Regions from separate parts of the Metabacillus herbersteinensis genome, predicted to be linked through region 1. Evidence: riboswitches for the same ligand, from Rfam matches in the RefSeq annotation. Region 1 holds a riboswitch; the other holds the start of a gene.
What was found. Region 1 has a riboswitch for cyclic di-AMP ahead of ACFFIX_RS05365 (dicarboxylate/amino acid:cation symporter). Riboswitches for the same ligand answer to the same signal wherever they lie in the genome.
Positions count from the first base shown of each region.

Region 2: it holds a riboswitch for cyclic di-AMP, as region 1 does, so the genes downstream of both, ACFFIX_RS25960 (TrkH family potassium uptake protein) here and ACFFIX_RS05365 (dicarboxylate/amino acid:cation symporter) in region 1, are expected to answer to the same signal.

Region 1 is NZ_JBHLVO010000003.1:68,743-77,588, reverse strand. Features, by position in the region: gene ACFFIX_RS05365 (dicarboxylate/amino acid:cation symporter) at 306-1,523, opposite strand; cyclic di-AMP (ydaO/yuaA leader) riboswitch at 1,812-2,006, opposite strand; gene ACFFIX_RS05360 (M3 family oligoendopeptidase) at 2,130-3,923, opposite strand; gene ACFFIX_RS05355 (twin-arginine translocase TatA/TatE family subunit) at 4,093-4,269, opposite strand; gene ACFFIX_RS05350 (D-alanyl-D-alanine carboxypeptidase family protein) at 4,387-5,556, opposite strand; gene ACFFIX_RS05345 (TetR/AcrR family transcriptional regulator) at 5,738-6,376, shown strand; gene ACFFIX_RS05340 (DMT family transporter) at 6,550-6,888, shown strand; gene ACFFIX_RS05335 (DMT family transporter) at 6,885-7,199, shown strand; gene ACFFIX_RS05330 (DUF2935 domain-containing protein) at 7,456-8,253, opposite strand; gene ACFFIX_RS05325 (GNAT family N-acetyltransferase) at 8,521-8,846, opposite strand, start outside.
Region 2 is NZ_JBHLVO010000044.1:18,364-27,209, reverse strand. Features, by position in the region: gene ACFFIX_RS25970 (CBO0543 family protein) at 3-494, shown strand; gene ACFFIX_RS25965 (hypothetical protein) at 698-892, shown strand; cyclic di-AMP (ydaO/yuaA leader) riboswitch at 1,433-1,576, shown strand; cyclic di-AMP (ydaO/yuaA leader) riboswitch at 1,660-1,799, shown strand; gene ACFFIX_RS25960 (TrkH family potassium uptake protein) at 2,083-3,402, shown strand; gene ACFFIX_RS25955 (NAD-binding protein) at 3,504-3,941, shown strand; gene ACFFIX_RS25950 (hypothetical protein) at 3,989-4,228, shown strand; gene ACFFIX_RS25945 (potassium channel family protein) at 4,342-4,998, shown strand; partial or broken gene ACFFIX_RS25940 (IS110 family transposase) at 5,144-5,350, shown strand; gene ACFFIX_RS25935 (MerR family transcriptional regulator) at 6,096-6,752, shown strand; gene ACFFIX_RS25930 (ParB N-terminal domain-containing protein) at 6,766-7,362, shown strand; gene ACFFIX_RS25925 (GerAB/ArcD/ProY family transporter) at 7,629-8,735, opposite strand.

The sequences.
Region 1 (8,846 bases):
TCTTACTCCTGTTAGGTGATCACAGTAAAGGTGTATTTTTTCGAGAAAAAGCTTGTAATCGGCTAAAAATTGCTAGTTAAGCGTTTACATTTAGTGTTCTCTCATTCAATCTCTATATTTTGATACCATAGTTTATTTCTTAATCAAACGTTTGTTTAATGGATTTAGTAGTATTTCCACTTGTATTTGCTTACTCGAATTCCATTTATATCCGGTGCCACGAAAACTTTGTATAAAAAAAGAGCAACCCCAAAAATAAGGATGCTCTTCATTGAAAGTATTTACATACTTTCTGTTACAGGTGACTATATAGTTCCACGTTTCTTTTCAGTCTCAGCAACAATTACCGCACATGCAGCGTCACCTGTAATATTAACAGCTGTGCGAGTCATGTCTAGGAGACGATCAATTCCAATGATCAATGCTATACCAGCGACAGGTAGCCCAACGGAATTTAGTACCATTGCAAGCATGATAAGTCCAACTCCTGGTACTCCTGCTGTTCCAACACTAGCTAGAACTGCCGTTAAAACAACGGTAACGAGCTGGATAAACGATAATTCTATCCCATATACTTGAGCAATAAAAATCGTTGCAACACCTTGCATAATTGCAGTTCCATCCATGTTAATGGTTGCACCAAGAGGCTGAACAAAGCTACTAATTGACTCTGGAACACCTAATCGCTTTTGAGCAGTTTCCATTGATACTGGCAAAGTCGCATTACTACTTGAGGTACTAAAAGCAACACCCATTGCTGGTGCGAAATTTTTAAAAAACGTAAATGGATTTTGTTTAGCAAAAATAGCAATTGTCGAACCATACGTTAGTAGGGCATGAACGAATAGTGCTAAAAGAACAACGAACATATACAATCCCATTGCTTTTATTGCACCATAACCTTGGCTACCTACTGCTGTTGCAATAAGACCAAATGTCCCATATGGGGCAAACTTCATAACAAGATTTACTAGATACATCATAAGTTCATTCCCCTGCTCAATCACTCTTAACAAGGTGTCTGCCTTTTTGCCAAGCATTGTAATACCTAATCCTACAAAGATTGAAAAGGCGATAATTTGTAGCATATTCCCTTCAGCAAGTGCTTGGATCGGATTTGTTGGGATAATGTTAAGCAACGTCTCGGTTACAGAAGGTGCTTCCTCAGCCTTATATTCAACATTTGTCGTATCATATTCTCCAATTGTTCCTGGTTGAATGACATAAGCCAATACCAGTCCAATGGTGATTGCAATTGCTGTTGTACATAGAAAATAGAAAATCGTTTTAGCACCAATTCTTCCTAATTTTTTAGGATCACCTAATCCTGCAACACCCAAGGTAATCGAGAAAAATACAATTGGAACAACTAGCATGTTAATTAAGTTAAGAAATATCTTTCCTAGTGGGGTAAATAAAAATGTATTAAGCGTGTCAAATAAACTTGGCGAAGTTAGATTAAGAACTAATCCTACAATCGCACCTATAACTAATCCAATAATAATTTTCGTTGCGAGTTTCATGTAAAACCTCCTAAGATGATTTGTCTTTTTGTTGCTAATTACATGAGATAACTTCCTTGGCAGTAAGGGATTAAGAGGAGAGCATGTTGTTGCGATGGTATATATTTTAACAAGTGTTACTATTTCAAATAAGAGCATTACTCAGTTCTTGCCTCATAACCTAAACGTGTACCTTTTTAATTCCCATAAGGAACAAGTCCAAAACCTCAAGATGGCAAAAAACACAAAAAAACCCCGAGACAACTCGCGGTTTAACCTTGTCATTTTTAGCTAAATATGACGTCCACTGATGACTCTCCTCTGCGCTTGCGAAGTTAGCTGTCGGATTCGGACGAAGAGATGTCCTACGGTTTAGATGTGGGAAGATAGATGTCTGAGGTCAGAAAAACCTAAAACTTTCCCTTCTAAAACGATTCACCCCAAGTGCAGTGCACATGATGGTTTCCCCGCTCCTAAAAATCTAGGATTAAGCGTAATTATGAAGTTGTTACTCTATTTTATATCAAAATAGCAAAAAAATGCAAATATCAAAATTTGGTTGTTTAAAAAACTAACCAAGGACTGACACCCGTTTTTTGTACATACAGATGCAATCCCTAGAATGTATCACTCCTCTGTTAGTTCTAAAAATTCTTCGACATCACTAACAGCTAGCTTGACAGCTTTTTCCCAGAAGTCTTTTTGGGTGAGATCTACTCCTAAATGCTTTTCAGCTAAATCTTCGACAGACATTGAACCTGTGTCTCGTAATAAAGCAATATAGTGCTCTTCGAACGCAGTGCCTTCTTCTAATGCTTTTGCGTAGATTCCGAGTGAAAATAAAAATCCGAATGTATATGGGAAATTATAAAAAGGTGTTCCCGTTATATAGAAATGTAATTTCGATGACCAGAAGCTAGGGTGATAGCTTTCTAAAGACTGACAGTATGCCTCTTTTTGTGCATTTTCCATGAGTTCATTTAATCGATCCGCAGAGACAAAGCCTTCTTTTCGTTCTTCATAAAAACCGTTCTCAAAAATAAACCGAGCGTGAATGTTCATAAGTAGGGCCACACTTCGCTGCAATTTGTCCTCTAAGAGTGCTAAGCGTTCAGCTTCATTTTTTGCATTTTTAACCGCTGCATCCGCTACAATCGTTTCGGCAAAAGTTGACGCAGTTTCAGCTACATTCATTGCATATCGACTATTTAATGGATGCACACCCTGCATGACATGTTGATGAAAAGCGTGACCGAGTTCGTGTGCGAGTGTTGAGACATTTGAAGGTGTGCCTGAAAAAGTCATAAAAATTCTAGATTCAACACTCTCAGGGAAGCTTGTGCAAAAACCACCCGGTGCTTTTCCAGCACGGTCTTCTGCTTCAATCCAAGATTCTTCAAATGCCTTTTTCGTGAAACTTGTTAGCTCACTTCCAAATTGACTAAACTGATCGACAATAAAATCTGAACCATCTTGATAGGTTACTTTGCTATCTGTTTTGACAATCGGAGCATCCAAGTCATACCAACTCATTTTTTCAAGCCCTAGCAGTTTCGCTTTTCGATTTAGATAGTTTACAAGTGGTTGTTTATTTTCCGAGATGACTTGCCACATCATATCAAGCGTCTCTTTTTTCATTCGGTTTATGCGGAGTGGCTCTTTAAGTACCTCCTCCCAGCCTCGTTCTTTGTATACAGCTAAACGGAAGCCACCTAAATGATTTAACGTTTCTGAAAACACATCTGCCTGCTCTTCCCAGGCGTCTTCCCATTTCTCAAAAACTGATTTCCTTACATTGCGATCAGCACTTGAGAACTTATTAAACGCTTGACCAACAGAAAGCTCGTTTAGAACTCCATCCAGTTCAAACGGAATCTTAATTTTTGCTACCAATAAATCATATAGCTGCCCCCAGCCAGAGTATCCATCCACCGAAAGCCCTTGAATCAAGCTCTCTTTTTCCAATGATAGCCTTTCCTTAGAATCCTCACGCTTTTCATTTAATACAAAATGTAGCTGCTGTAAGTCATCATCCTCAAAAAGCTCATTCCATACGCTTTCCTCCGTTTCAACAAGCTTTTGATCAAACTCAATCATCATTGTTGAAAAAGTTGATCTTAATTTCGTAAATCTTGACCTAAGTAGGTTTGCATGTTTATCTGTAGTGTCTTGTGCTTGTAAACAATTAATGTATGACCCAGCTTGTTGAAGCTTTTTGGATACCTTTGCAACAAGTTCAACCACTTGATTAAGTCCTTGATGGGCTGTGGAATCCGTGAGGTGAAGCATAGTCACGCTTGTTTCTAAATCTGTAAGAAAAGATTGAATCGTATGTAAGTAGCTTTCAAACTCGTCTGAATGACTTCCACCCTCAAAGATGACGTCTAAATCCCACGTATCTGAATAAGTTGATTTTTGCACGAATTAGCCTCCTATAAACGTAATACCTTAATTATAAATTAATTCACTGAAAATTCATACTTCTCCGTAAACACGTCTTACTCTTTTAGTGACCCTATAGTTTAAAGCAAAAAAAAGCAGTGCCAATTCTAGTTTCGAATGGCTCTGCTTTACTCGTATAGTAAGGAATTTATTTCGTCTGTTTAACAGGTTTTTCCTCGTCGTCGTCCATAAGTCCTTTTGTTGCATTTTTAAATTCCCTAAGCGTCTTACCCGCAGCTTTACCTAGTTCAGGAAGTTTTTTAGGTCCAAATAATAACAATGCGACAAAAACAATAAGCATGATTTCGCCGAAACCTAAGTTCATTTAGGATACCCTTCTTTCAAAACAAGTTTTACTAATTCTCGTAAATTATAATTGAAACCTTATCAGTTTGTAAAGGCTTTAAAGTGCATGTCACAGCATGCTCATAAACCCAAATCATTATATTTTTCGAATCTGTGTAAAGAAAAAACCGACCAATACTAAAACACTCAGAATTGATACTGATACAACCCAACGGAGATGCTGATTCAGAGAATTATCTTCTGGAGGACTCTCAACTGTTTCACTCAGTATTTGCTCGGAAGTCTCAGGATCATTCACCTTTTCTAATGGATGGGTAAAAATCACTTCTCCATCTTCATTTTTAATAAGCAAGTTTCCGTCCGTTGAAATCTCTTTCACAACTGATTCTCCACGTTTTTTCGTGTAGTACAGAGGTTCGATAAGTTGATACCTATTTTCAGCCTTGTCAATGAATTCTGCTGTTTCAGTTATTTTTTCAGATTCAAAATTTTCAAATCCAAAATCTAAGAGCTTAGCAGTATCTTCATAGGATTGTTTTTCTGTGCTTGTTTTCAGTGTAACCGCAATCAGTTCAATATGATCACGTTGTGCTGTCGTAACAAGAGTAAATCCTGACTGATTCACAAATCCGTTTTTCCCACCTGTTACTCCTTCATATGGCCAATCTCTTAGCATCCGGTGATGATTAATAATCGTCGTATCCCAAGTTTCTCCCTTCCAATCAAGTTCAATCGTCGAAGAGATCTCTCGAAACGTATCATTTTTCATTGCATATTGAGTGATTACTGCCATATCTTCAGCTGTCGTTTGATGCTCAGGGTCAAATAAGCCATGTGGATTTTTAAAAGTAGTCTGACTTACGTTCGTTTTTTCTTTAAGAAAAGCTGTTAAATCTTTTGAAAAATCCTCCACGTTTCCACTTAGATGTTCTGCAATCGCAACACCTGCATCATTACCAGAATTAATAAGTAGACCTTGAATTAATTTTTTCAGGGGAACTTGCTCCCCCTCTTCTAAGTACACTTTTGTGCCATCAGCATTTCGAGCGTTTTCACTGACCGTAACAACGTCATCTAGGTGGCCCTTTTCAATAGCATAAATCGCAGTAGCAATCTTAGTAATGCTTGCAGGATACATGAGTTTGTCAGGTTCCTTTTCAAACAAAACCTCACCAGAAGTTGCATCAATTAACACCGCTGCTTCACTTATAAGTTGTAAATTCGATTGATTATTTTCAGCTACCATCACTTTAGGAATAGTCCCTAACAAAATGAGAAAAATTAAAAGGATTCTTGAGAATTGCATATCGTAATGTCTCCTATTTGAATTTATTCTTTAGTAGCATAACAACTGATAATACGTAAATGCAATGTAAAGAAATTGAAATTTTCACCTTTAATCACATTCCAATGCCTAAACAAAGACGATTGACTTAGACGATTAAATTTACTATGATTACACTGACGAACGTCAGGAAGGTGAAGTAATGACCGCTAACTTAATAAAAAAGGCAGCTAAACGTCACTTTGCTCGTGAAGGATATGATGGTGCATCCTTAGCCGCAATTGCTTCAGAAGTTGGGATAAAAAAGCAGTCGATCTATTCTCATTTTTCAAATAAGGATCATCTTTTCTTAACAATTACAGAAGAAATTTTTAGTGACGAAGTGAATACGATTAAGATATTTTTTGAAGAGAACTCTGGAGGCTCTGTAAAAAGCACCCTATATCTTTTTCTTACCAATTATGGGGAAAGATATGAAAGTGATGAGCAAACGAACTTCATGTTACGAAACGCTTTTTTTCCTCCAAAGCATCTAGAAGATCACGTAATGCAAAAGCTTTATGGCTATTATGATCAATTAGAAGCTCTTTTAATGGAAGTATTACAAGATGAAAAGTTAGTGGTTTCAAGTACAGAGGCAGCTATTGCCTTTTTAGGTCTTTTTGATGCTGTTATCATTGAAATGCTCTACGGCGGTAAAAATCGATTTAATCGTAGACTTGAGGCAAGCTGGAATATTTACTGGCGCGGGATTACAAAAAAAGCGCAAGCGCCTTGTTCAGAGGAAGAAAGGCTAAGTTCGCAACGTCCTGTTGCAACGCCTTTCTCACCTTCATCCTGAAGGAGTCCGACAAGCTGGACCTCGAGGCAGTCAAGAACGCGACGTCAATCGCCATGACTGCACTAGCACGTCCTGTGCGTCGGGGCTAGGCGCTGGAGCTGGATTCAGAAACGCAGACTTAGTGAGAATATTTTATATTTTCCTGTTCTACAACAAAGTGAGGGTTCATAATGATGAAAAACAAATGGCTTATTGTCTATATAGCAGCTTTATTTGAAGTGATGTGGGTATCAGGTTTAAAGCATGCCGGAACATCACTTGAATGGACGGGAACAATCATTGCAATCCTCATCAGCTTTGGTTTGCTGATTCGAGCGACAAACTTCTTACCTGTAAGTACGGTTTATGCGGTGTTTACTGGTCTAGGTGCAGCAGGTACAGTTCTGATTGAAATTCTATTTTTCGGAGAGCCTCTTAAGCTTTTGAAAATTTTACTGATAGTGTTACTTGTTGCAGGAGTAGTCGGACTGAAAGTAATATCGAGTGGAAAACAGGAGGTGAAAGAATCATGAATTGGTTCTTTCTAGTTGCTGCTGGTCTGTTCGAAGTCGTTGGAGTTACTGGAATTAGTAAGTTTAACGAAAAAAAGTCTCTTACGTCCTTTCTTTTTATGACTATGGGATTTGGGGCAAGCTTTCTCTTCCTTACTCAAGCAATGGAAACCATTTCAATGGGTACCGCCTATGCCGTTTGGACAGGTATTGGTACAGCTGGAAGTGCGATCATTGGAATACTTTTTCTAGGAGAAAAAAAAGAGTGGAAAAGAATAGCATTTATTACCCTTATTATTAGTTCAACAATTGGGTTAAAGCTCGTATCATGAACAAAAGCGCAAGCGCCTTGGTCAGCCCCGACAAGCATAAGGCGATTCTAAATAGAAGGCGTTCTTTGCCTTCAATTTAGAATTGACTTATGACCTCGAGGCAGTTACAACCGCGACGTCCTGTCGCTGTAACTGCACTAGCACGTCGTGTGCGTCGGGGCTAGGCGCTGGAGCTGGATGCAGAAACTCTATCCACAGTTCAAAGACTTTATAATTTCCTATCATAAGTAAGAGAGGTTGACTAATAGTCAACCTCTTACCCCTCTATCCTCGGGTGAGTCGGATCACAATTTGGATCACCTGCATCCGTTGCTTCTGCTACCTTCGTCAAATAATAACACTCTTCCCTCAGCATATGGTCTGCCATTAATACAGAAAATGTGCTCAGCATTTCATTTGAAAACTCTAGTTCTTCAATTTCGTCGAGAAACATCCGAAACATTTCTATTTCCAGTGTTACCTCCTTGTTCATTCTTGTTAATGCCGGAAACGAGTTAACATTTGCTCTTAAGAAACCAGACAATTCAATCGCCTTAAGATAAAACTGTTCGAAATGCTTAGTAAACACATCACTTTTTTCTTTCAGGCGTTTTTCAACCGCATCAAGATTATCGGAAATCGCACCCGCATGACCTGCTGCATCAAGTAACCACAACAAATGATGATGTAACTCATGAAAAATTGGCGGTACTTCGTTCTTCTTAAGATATTTCAAAACTAACATATACTCATCTAGCTCATTGACCATGTGGTTAATAAATGTTGGTGGCAGCTGAATTTTTATTTTCCCGACCAAATGGCGTTTAATGAGCGACAACTTAAATACTCTAAATTGCTTTACGTATGCCTCAGCTTCTAATGTAAGTGTATACATATCGTTTTGTTCGGTTGCTTTTTTTAACAAAGTATCAAACGCTTGCTTAAACTCGGTTGCTTTTTTAATGTCTTCTTTTTCACTAACAGCTAAGGAATCTAAAATAAATCGTGCGTGGTCTCCTAGGACCTGCAGCCAAAACATGTGTTCAAAAACAGAAGCTTCTTGAAATGTTTTCAAATTACTCCCCCCACTTTGTCAACTTCCTCCATTATTAAACCTATGGTTAAAAGCTACGAAATAGTCATAAATTTCACCTCATGACAAAGTTGTAATGAGTACTAAATTCCTAGAATATACGTTTCATTGTTGATGTTAGTACTTACTATATTTTGTTATCATCACTCATCTGTTCACTAATTAGACCTAAAACACTCCTTAATCTTTCACTTAATGAAAAAAAGCATAACCCGTCAAATCAACGGCATTATGCTTATACACTTTAACTTATTGATGAATATGTTTTTCCCAGTACGTCATTCCGTTGTCATGGCTCGTTTGGTTCATTCCGAGTTTTTTTAGAACACTTAGGGATGGACCATTATCTTCTAAGCATTCAGCTTTTATTCGATGAACGTCTGTCGAAGTAAATGCCCAATTCATTAATGCCTCAATTGCTTCCGTTGCGTAGCCACGATTCTGAACGTTAGTAGAGATCCCATAACCGACTTCTACTGTTCCTTCGTATGGCTTTCCTTTGTAGCCAATATCACCAATTAAAAGGCCATCACTTTGTTGATAGACGAACCAAACACCCCACCCTTTGTAGGATG
Region 2 (8,846 bases), on a different contig from region 1:
TATTGCACATCTTAATAACGTTATGGGTTTTATTAGCTTCATGGCGTTGGGGAGATTGGAAGAATTTTAAATTATACTATCCAACCATGTTATACATAGCATTATCCAACCTTTTGTATGTTTTTTTTGCTCATGAATTTTTTCATCTATGGGAATTAAAAACAAATATTGGAAATCACGCAACTACTTTTCTTATTCATGCGTTTATAATTAATCCTTTTTCCGCTTTTCTCTTCTTATCCAATTATCCAAGTAAATTTAAAAGCCACCTTTTTCATACATTAAAGTGGATTTTTCTATTTTTAATAGTCGAGGGGATAGGTTACAAATTAGGGAAGATAACTTATCATAACGGTTGGAATTTTTGGTGGTCAATATTATTTATAGTTGTTATGTTTCCTATGCTACGCCTTCATTACGTTAAACCAATATTAACAATATTCCTATCGGCAGTATGCACTCTTCTTCATTTATGGATATTTGATTACATATAATTCGTCAGGAAATCGGCGTTCTTTTAGTTTACCTTACTAGCACCTTACAAATGTTTACTAATCTCGGTAAAACTAATATAAATTTGATAGGTTATCTAATATAAATAATTGGATGAATTTTATAATAAAAAAGTATGGATTAACTTTTTAACCCTGATATAATGATTTATATGTAAAATCACAATATCAAAAGGGTGGGGGATGTGGGGAATACTTCTTGTAGGTATGTTATTAGTGCTGTAGGAAAAGGTGGAGAAACATACTTTACCCATTTTCAAAATCATAAAGAATTAAAAAAATGGATATCTGACAATCAAGAGAAACTTTTACTGAATGAGTTAAAGATCGTAGATAAGAAAAAGAATCCCTTATTAAAATTGTTCTCTTTAAAGAAATAATTTCACCCTGATGAGACGTCATTCTTTTTGAGAATGGCGTTTTCATTTGGTTCTTATTTTTATATATCAAGCTTAAAATCACTTGTTGCTCTGAACATAGCGAGAATACACAGGTTAGTACAAATAAGGGAAGATTCATTTCCTAAGGGTAAAAGAAAAGCCGATGTATTTTATTTGAACCAATCCTTACGCCATATGTGGCAATTTTCAATTAAACTACAAATCCGTCTAACATCAAATAGTATTGTAGATTTTCTATGAATTAATTGATCAGGATAAAATTGCAATAAATGCAAATTTCTTTCTAAAAAAATCAACACTACTTTCACATTATAACTTTTGAAAATGTTTTTCAGTAGATTATTCAATATTGAATTTCATTAAAAAATGGAGAAAAATAAAGGATATTGGCGAATTTATTACATCTACTTGATGAAATGACTTATTTACGCCATTTTTAGGTGTTTTTAGAAGAAATTAAGGTTTTTTCACTCTTTACAACTGAAAATTCCAGGAGTAAGATTACGCCATAAATTAAATTATTCTTTATCGCTGAATCAGTAATGAGCGGGGGAACCAATTCTGTGACATTGTTGTCACTTGGGGTGAATCCTTTACAAGGTAGGGCTACTCTCATGGCCCGAATCCGACAGCTAACTTCGTAAGCGTTAAGAGAGAGGATGTGTAACTGGTGATCGATAAAATCAATTCGACCACGGGGTAGCCCTCTGTGGTCTTTTTTATTCTTTAACAATTTAATGCATTAATATCTTAAATCGCTGAGTCTTTAATGAGCGGGGGAACCAACTTTGTGACATTGTCCTTGGGGTGAATCCTTTACAAGGTAGGGGCTACTTCCATGGCCCGAATCCGACAGATAACCTCGTAAGGGCCACTATTTGGGAACATTAACTGAAGGAGATCTCCTATGGAAGTTAAAAAAATATGAAAGTCTTGATTTTCAGCATACTCAAAAGGTTATGCTAAGAGAAGTCTCCCTTCATACAAAATCTGAGCCTATCTCAGTTAATAGTGAAATAGAGGATATAGTGAATACTTCCTTAAGTCAAAATTTTGTTTCAGTTGTTGATGATTATGGGGTTTTTATTGGAATTATAAGAAGAAGGGAGATCATTGAGCTACTTTCCAATTTATTAGAGAAAAAATTAAGAAGTAGGTGTTATTTACCAATGAGAAACCGTGTAATAAAATTAAACCCCTCGCAGCTTTTATTAATCATGTTCATAAGTTTTATCACTCTTGGAACAATCTTATTAAAAATACCGGCAGCGAGTACTGAACCAATTTCCTGGCTAGATGCACTATTTACTGCGACTTCTGCCATGACGGTGACGGGTTTGGTTGTAGTGGATACAGGTACTGCTTACACATTATTTGGCGAACTAGTGATAGTAGGCCTTATACAAGTTGGCGGACTTGGGATCATGTCTTTTGCTGTACTTATTTATATTATGTTAGGTAAAAAAATCGGGATGAAAGAAAGACTTCTCATTCAGCAATCACTAAATCAAACGTCTTTAGGTGGAGTTATTAATCTGGTACGATATCTATTTATTTTTTCATTTACTATTGAATTTATCGCGATGATTCTCCTATCTATCAGATGGATTCCAGAGTTTGGTTGGTCAAAAGGGATTTATTTTAGTTTTTTTCACTCTATATCTGCTTTTAATAACGCGGGCTTTGGACTGTTACCGGATAGCTTAATGCAATATGTAGGTGATCCAATCATTAATATAGTGATTAGCTTTTTATTCATCATTGGTGGAATTGGTTTTACTGTACTTGTAGATTTAAAACACAAGAAAAGGTTTAAAAAATTATCTTTACATACAAAGTTAATGCTTGTCGGCTCATTTGTAGTGAATATTATCGCGATGTTATTTATCTTCTTTGTTGAGTATTCAAATCCGAAAACACTAGGTGGATTAGATTGGGCAGGAAAGTTATGGGGATCTTTTTTCCAGGCTGTTGTCCCTAGAACAGCAGGTTTTAACTCTTTGGATATTGCTAGTCTAAATGAACCAACTATCTTATTTATTATTATCCTAATGTTTATAGGAGCAGGGAGTGCTTCAACAGGAGGTGGAATTAAATTAACCACTTTTCTAGTCATCATCTTTAGTGTTATAAACTACATAAAAGCAAAAGATGAGATTGTAATTTCAAATAGATCAATAAGTCAAACATCAATACTAAAGGCTTTGGCAATAGCTACAACATCGATTGTTTTTATCTTATTATGCCTAATTATACTGACAATAACTGAACAAAAACCTTTTTTAATGATCTTGTTTGAAGTTGTGTCGGCATTTGGAACCGTGGGGTTATCTATGGGGATTACTGGGACACTGACAAGTATAGGAAAATGTATTATAATCCTTGTCATGTTTTTTGGTAAACTTGGGCCGTTGACCCTTGCTTATACTCTTGCAAAACCTGATAAAGCCAAAATAAAATATCCAAAAGAGGATGTATTAACTGGATAATTGCAAAAAGCACTCAGATTAATCTGGGTGCTCGTTTATTATTAGTTTTTTTGTATAAGACTATTAATATTAAATCCACAGTATAGGTAGGGAGCAAAAAAATGAGTGGGAACAATCTAAATAACGTACTAGTTATAGGTTGGAACAGTTGTTCATTTCAAGTGATAAATTTTATAAACTCAGTAAATAACGATGCTAAGATTACTTTACTAGATAATGCAATTGAGGAGTATCCACTTCCCTTTGTAAAATTAATAAAAGGAAATCCTACTGATAGAAAAAATTTAATTGATGCTAATATACATTCTGCAGAATATATCATTATTACAGCTAACCAACAAAAGACTGAACGAGAAGCCGATGAACAAACTCTTATTAATCTTTTAACTATAAGAACAATGAACGAGAAAGCCTATTGCATTGCACAAACATTGTTAAGGAGAAATATTCAACATGCTAAAAATGTGGGTGCAGATGAAGTAATATTTACAAACGATATAATCGGTAGAATGTTAAACTTTTGTGTCTTAAAAAAGTAAAAATAACAGATGTATATACTAAGCAGATAACTAAAAGGAGTAGTGATGTGAGAATCAATAATAACATGCCTGAAATGTATCTTTTTCTACTATTTATAGCAATTGGGGTGATTGCTAGTGGATTAGTTGGTTTTTATGAACTTTTTTATATACGAGATTCTCACAATGGGAACTTATTTAAAATTTTCGGTCTAGTAATAGGATTTGTATTATTAAAAATCTATTATAAAGAAGAGAGGAAAAGGAACCTTGATAATAAAGAGAAAAAGAAACAAAACTCTGTTTAAATTATAATTGAAGACAACGTTAACATATTAATACGATAAATTTTTATGATCGGCAATTAAAATCACAACATTAATTAGATATTTTATGCAGATTCTAAAATGGAGGAATTAATATGTCAAAACAATTTGTGGTTTTTGGTTTAGGTCGCTTCGGAGGAAATCTAGTCAAAGAATTTTATGAAATGGGCGTTGATGTGCTAGCTATAGACAAAAGTCAAGATAAAGTAAACGAATTTGCGAAATATGCTACTCATGTAGTTGTCGCAAATGCTATTGATGAGCCTACGTTAAAGCAATTAGGTGTAAGAAATTTTGATCATGCCTTTGTATCCTTTGGAGATGATGTTGAAGCCAGTATTCTTACTAGTTTGCTTCTTAAAGAGTACGGAATTAGTCAAGTATGGGCAAAAGCTCAAAATGAATACCATCAAAAAGTCTTAGAAAAAATAGGAGTGGACAAGGTCATCCATCCAGAGAGAGATATGGCAAAAAGAATTGCCCATCATATTGTCTCAGATAAAATTATTGATTATATTGAGTTGTCCAAAGACTATAGTGTTGTTGAAATCATTGCTACTGATAAAATACATAATAAATCTTTATTGGAGTTAGATATAAGAGCAAAATTTGGTTGTAATGTTGTTGGTATTCAAAGAGGAGAGGAAATTAATGTTTCTCCTTCTGCTGAAGAAAACATTTTAAAAGGAGATGTCCTAATAGTAATGGGACAAAACCAAGATATAGCAGAATTTGAGTCGGAAGGGGTTTGAGATGTGATGATTTTTCATAATTATCAGTTTTAAATAAGAATGAAAAGTTAAAAAACAACCTTTCAGAAGGACACAAAGATATTACACAGATTTGTGAAGATTGTGGAAATCATTGTTTACAACACCCCGATGAACAATCGCAAAGATTGCCAAGAACTCGGCCTTTAAAGCCTTGCATGATTATTATAAAAATCGGCCAGATAATCCATTAAAGAAAATGCAGTCCCTAATAGCCTTGTGTTATAAATTAATACGTGTTTTATTTACGATTGGTACAAAACAATGTGATTTTAGTGAAGACAGAATGTTAAAGGATATTCCTCATATAGCACAATTACAGAACGCGGCTTAGGATTAATCTTGTAAGTTATTAATCACGGTTTTATCTAGGTTTATGTATTTAGACATTTGAAGCACGGATTAGTCAGTATATCAACTAAAGTACGGGCAGCATCACTGACATCCACCTCATGGAAAGGTTGGACGAAGGAATTTTGGAGCATAGACTCTGTGAGACATGGGAGGGTTGACCTCCATGAGACATGTGGAAATCCACCAGTGCGACCATATTTTTACTAGGTATCCATTTTTTGTATAAAAATAGTTAGGTAGCTATGGTTCTTTTTACACTTTAGTTCCAAAATTGCCCTCAGTTTCAACTTAAATCCATAACGCAATTGTCTAACTAAAATAGATTCAAGATGAAATTATGAGGAAAAACGAAAAATCCCTTTTTTTCAAAACATGTTCTTTTCTTTTGTTCGTTTATCAAGATTAATAACATTGTTTCAATTAAGTTTTATTTCAAAGCTACACTTGTACCAAAATCTAATCGTTGTAAATCCGCATTTTCCTGATTGGACCCCTACAAGCAAATTTCCTTCAACTTATCGACCTGGTATCCATATAACTTTAAAATAAGAGAAATTTTTAACCCCATTCGAAAGGATATTCCTCCTCGGAGATCGTATTATCCATAGTATCAATAGAATGTTATTCTATGAATTCAAGAAATTAATTTCCTTTAATATCAAGACTTCGAAGGGAGTCTCCGAATTACTCAAAGGAGTTTAAATTGATAAGAAGGGGGTCTTATAATGACTACATTTATGAAGCCTTATAGAATTAAAGAAGTTTCAAGAATGATAGATATTCCAGAAGGGACTCTGAGACAATGGGAATCTGACTTTGAAGGAATTTTGAACATCCCACGAGATGAAATTGGCCGCTATTATACGGATTTTGAAATCGAGATATTGAAGCGCATAAAATCAATGAGGGATAAAAATATTCCGAAAAAGATGATCAAAGAGTTGTTTGAAGCAAAAAAACAAACAGATGATGCTTCTCTAACAGAGTTACAACCTTCTGTCCCACAGATGCAACAAAATGAAGCTATCGAAACTTTATTAAGCATTAAAGAAATGATGGCGAATATCAAAGAATTTAAAGATGTTCTAAAACAAGAGATTCGTGAAGAAGTAAAAAACGAAATTCGAAAAGAAGTCATTGAAGAGGTTCGAAGGGAGATTGCTATTGGTTCAGAGGCTCAACAAAGGCTTTTAGAATCTGGTAACAAAGAAACCTCTGAATACCTCGGAAGTGTCTCTAAGTCTTTGGAACAAATGGAGAATAATTATAAATCAGAACTGAAGAGACGCGACGAGGTGCTAATTGAAAACATGAGATTAATGCGAGAACTCCAGGAAAAGAAAAAAAAAGAGTTCTTGGCAATTTTGGAAATAAAACAGTAGAGGAGGGAATTCTATGCCACATAAAGTTACCTTAACAGGAAAATCAGTAAGTTCACTACGTCAGAAAGGAGCCTATTACACCTTCGATATGGAGGAAAAAGGTTCAGATGGATCTCCAAAAGGGCTGCCAAATGGTTCAACCATTACCTATACGGTTTTCATAAATGGGAAACAATTAAAAAAAGCCGGAATCACCGAAGAAACGATCAAGGAACAAAAACTCATGATTCAAGGCGAGCCAACATTAGACATCCCTGTTGATGAGTGTCCAGGAGAAATCGGGATCATCTGTTTCCAAGCTTCGATCCTTCCTGAAAAGGAAAAGAAGACACCGGTTGAACCAGTAAAAAAAGAAGAAAAACCAAAAGGTCCAGAAGGCACAGAGGATTTTGTTTCACTTGAAAACATCATCGTTCCTGAAGCATTTTTGAACTCAACGCCTAATCCTGAGAAAACACAACAAGTCATAGACTATGTCAAACGGACAGGCTACTTAGATGAACCAATTATGATTAACCGAGAGACGAAGATCCTCACAGACGGCTACAGACGCTATATCGTGGCTAAAAAGGTTGGAATCGACTTAGTCCCTGTTGCCTACGAAAAGTAAGCATAGAACGCTTAAAATCACATTTCTTTATACAGGATTTTATGCAAAAAATGAGAGATTCCTAGAAAACAAAGAAGTCGGAAACCCTTGATAGGTCTAGAATGTTTAAAAACCTGCATACCCGATAAAAAACGAACAGACGCAAAACCCAGGGTTATCAAGGGTTTTGCGTCTGTTTCTACTGTTGATAATACTCGATTATGTTAACTAAAAATGTATAGAGTATTCATGTAATACTTTGAGATCTTGTTCAACGAACTAGCAGTTTAGTTGCTTTGGAAGGCAGAACGTTTTTTTCTTATTTTTCCAACCACTAATAATAAAAGTGGGAGGAAAAAACAAATTGTTAAGGAATAAAGTGGCCACGTTTTAGTATCAAATTCATTAAAATGTACAATATCCGGATGTGAAAAGATGGCAAAGGTTATGATTAAAAATGCTAATGGAAAAAGGAGAATTTTATAATTTTTTAATCCAAGTACTTGAGCTAATCCAAGAGTGAGACCATAATAGCAAATCGTCAGCTTAAAATATATTGTAAGAATCCAAATAATCCCAACAATAACTTCGATTCGCTCTAAAAAATTTCCAATGCTGATTTTCTTGCCTAATATATAAGATGGATAGGATTGCCTTGCGCTAATGTCTGCACCCAATACTAAAATACTGAAAATAATTATTATGGTTAGGACGATGCCTCCAATTATTGTTCCTATATAAAAAGCTTTTTTCATTTTAGCCTTTTCGGTAACAAATGGTGTAATCATTAAAAATATAAGAAGCTGTAAATAGGGGTTTCCCAAACTATGATATATGCCATTAATAATTGGTTTCATACCTTCTCCGAAAATAGGTTGAACATTTTCAAATTTACTTTCAGGTAAAAGAAATAAGAATACTAGGAAAAGCAGCACTATGATCCAAGGGAAAAAGATTACCGCCGTACGACAGATCACTTCTAATCCTAACCGTACACCGATTAAACTAGTTAATAAAAACATGGTCATAATCATTTGGATAGGTGTTTCAACCATTATTTGTGTCGTAAAAAAATCTCCAATTTCTCTAATTAAAGCAGAAGAAATGTAATAAAAATAAAAAAGAAATAGCAAAGATGCGATTTTGCCAATCCATTTTCCAAAGACTTTTTCATTACATTCGACATAAGTCATGGAAGGATAAAGGGAGGTTAACTGGTTATATAATAAAATAAAACTTAAACTGATGAGAATAGTTAAGACAGTTGCAATCCAGGCATCCTGTTTTGTTATTGCTGCAAGTGAAGCAGGTACAACAAGTATCGAACTTCCAATCGTAAATATGATGACTAATATATGAAATTCACCAGCATTAATTTTTCCTTTTTCGAGCATGATTGCCTCCAACATTATTAGTTAATATTTAGTATCCCAATAATTTCCTATATTTATTAATAATGAGTATCCCCTTTACTCAGAATGATGTTTATCAAGAACTAATGTTTG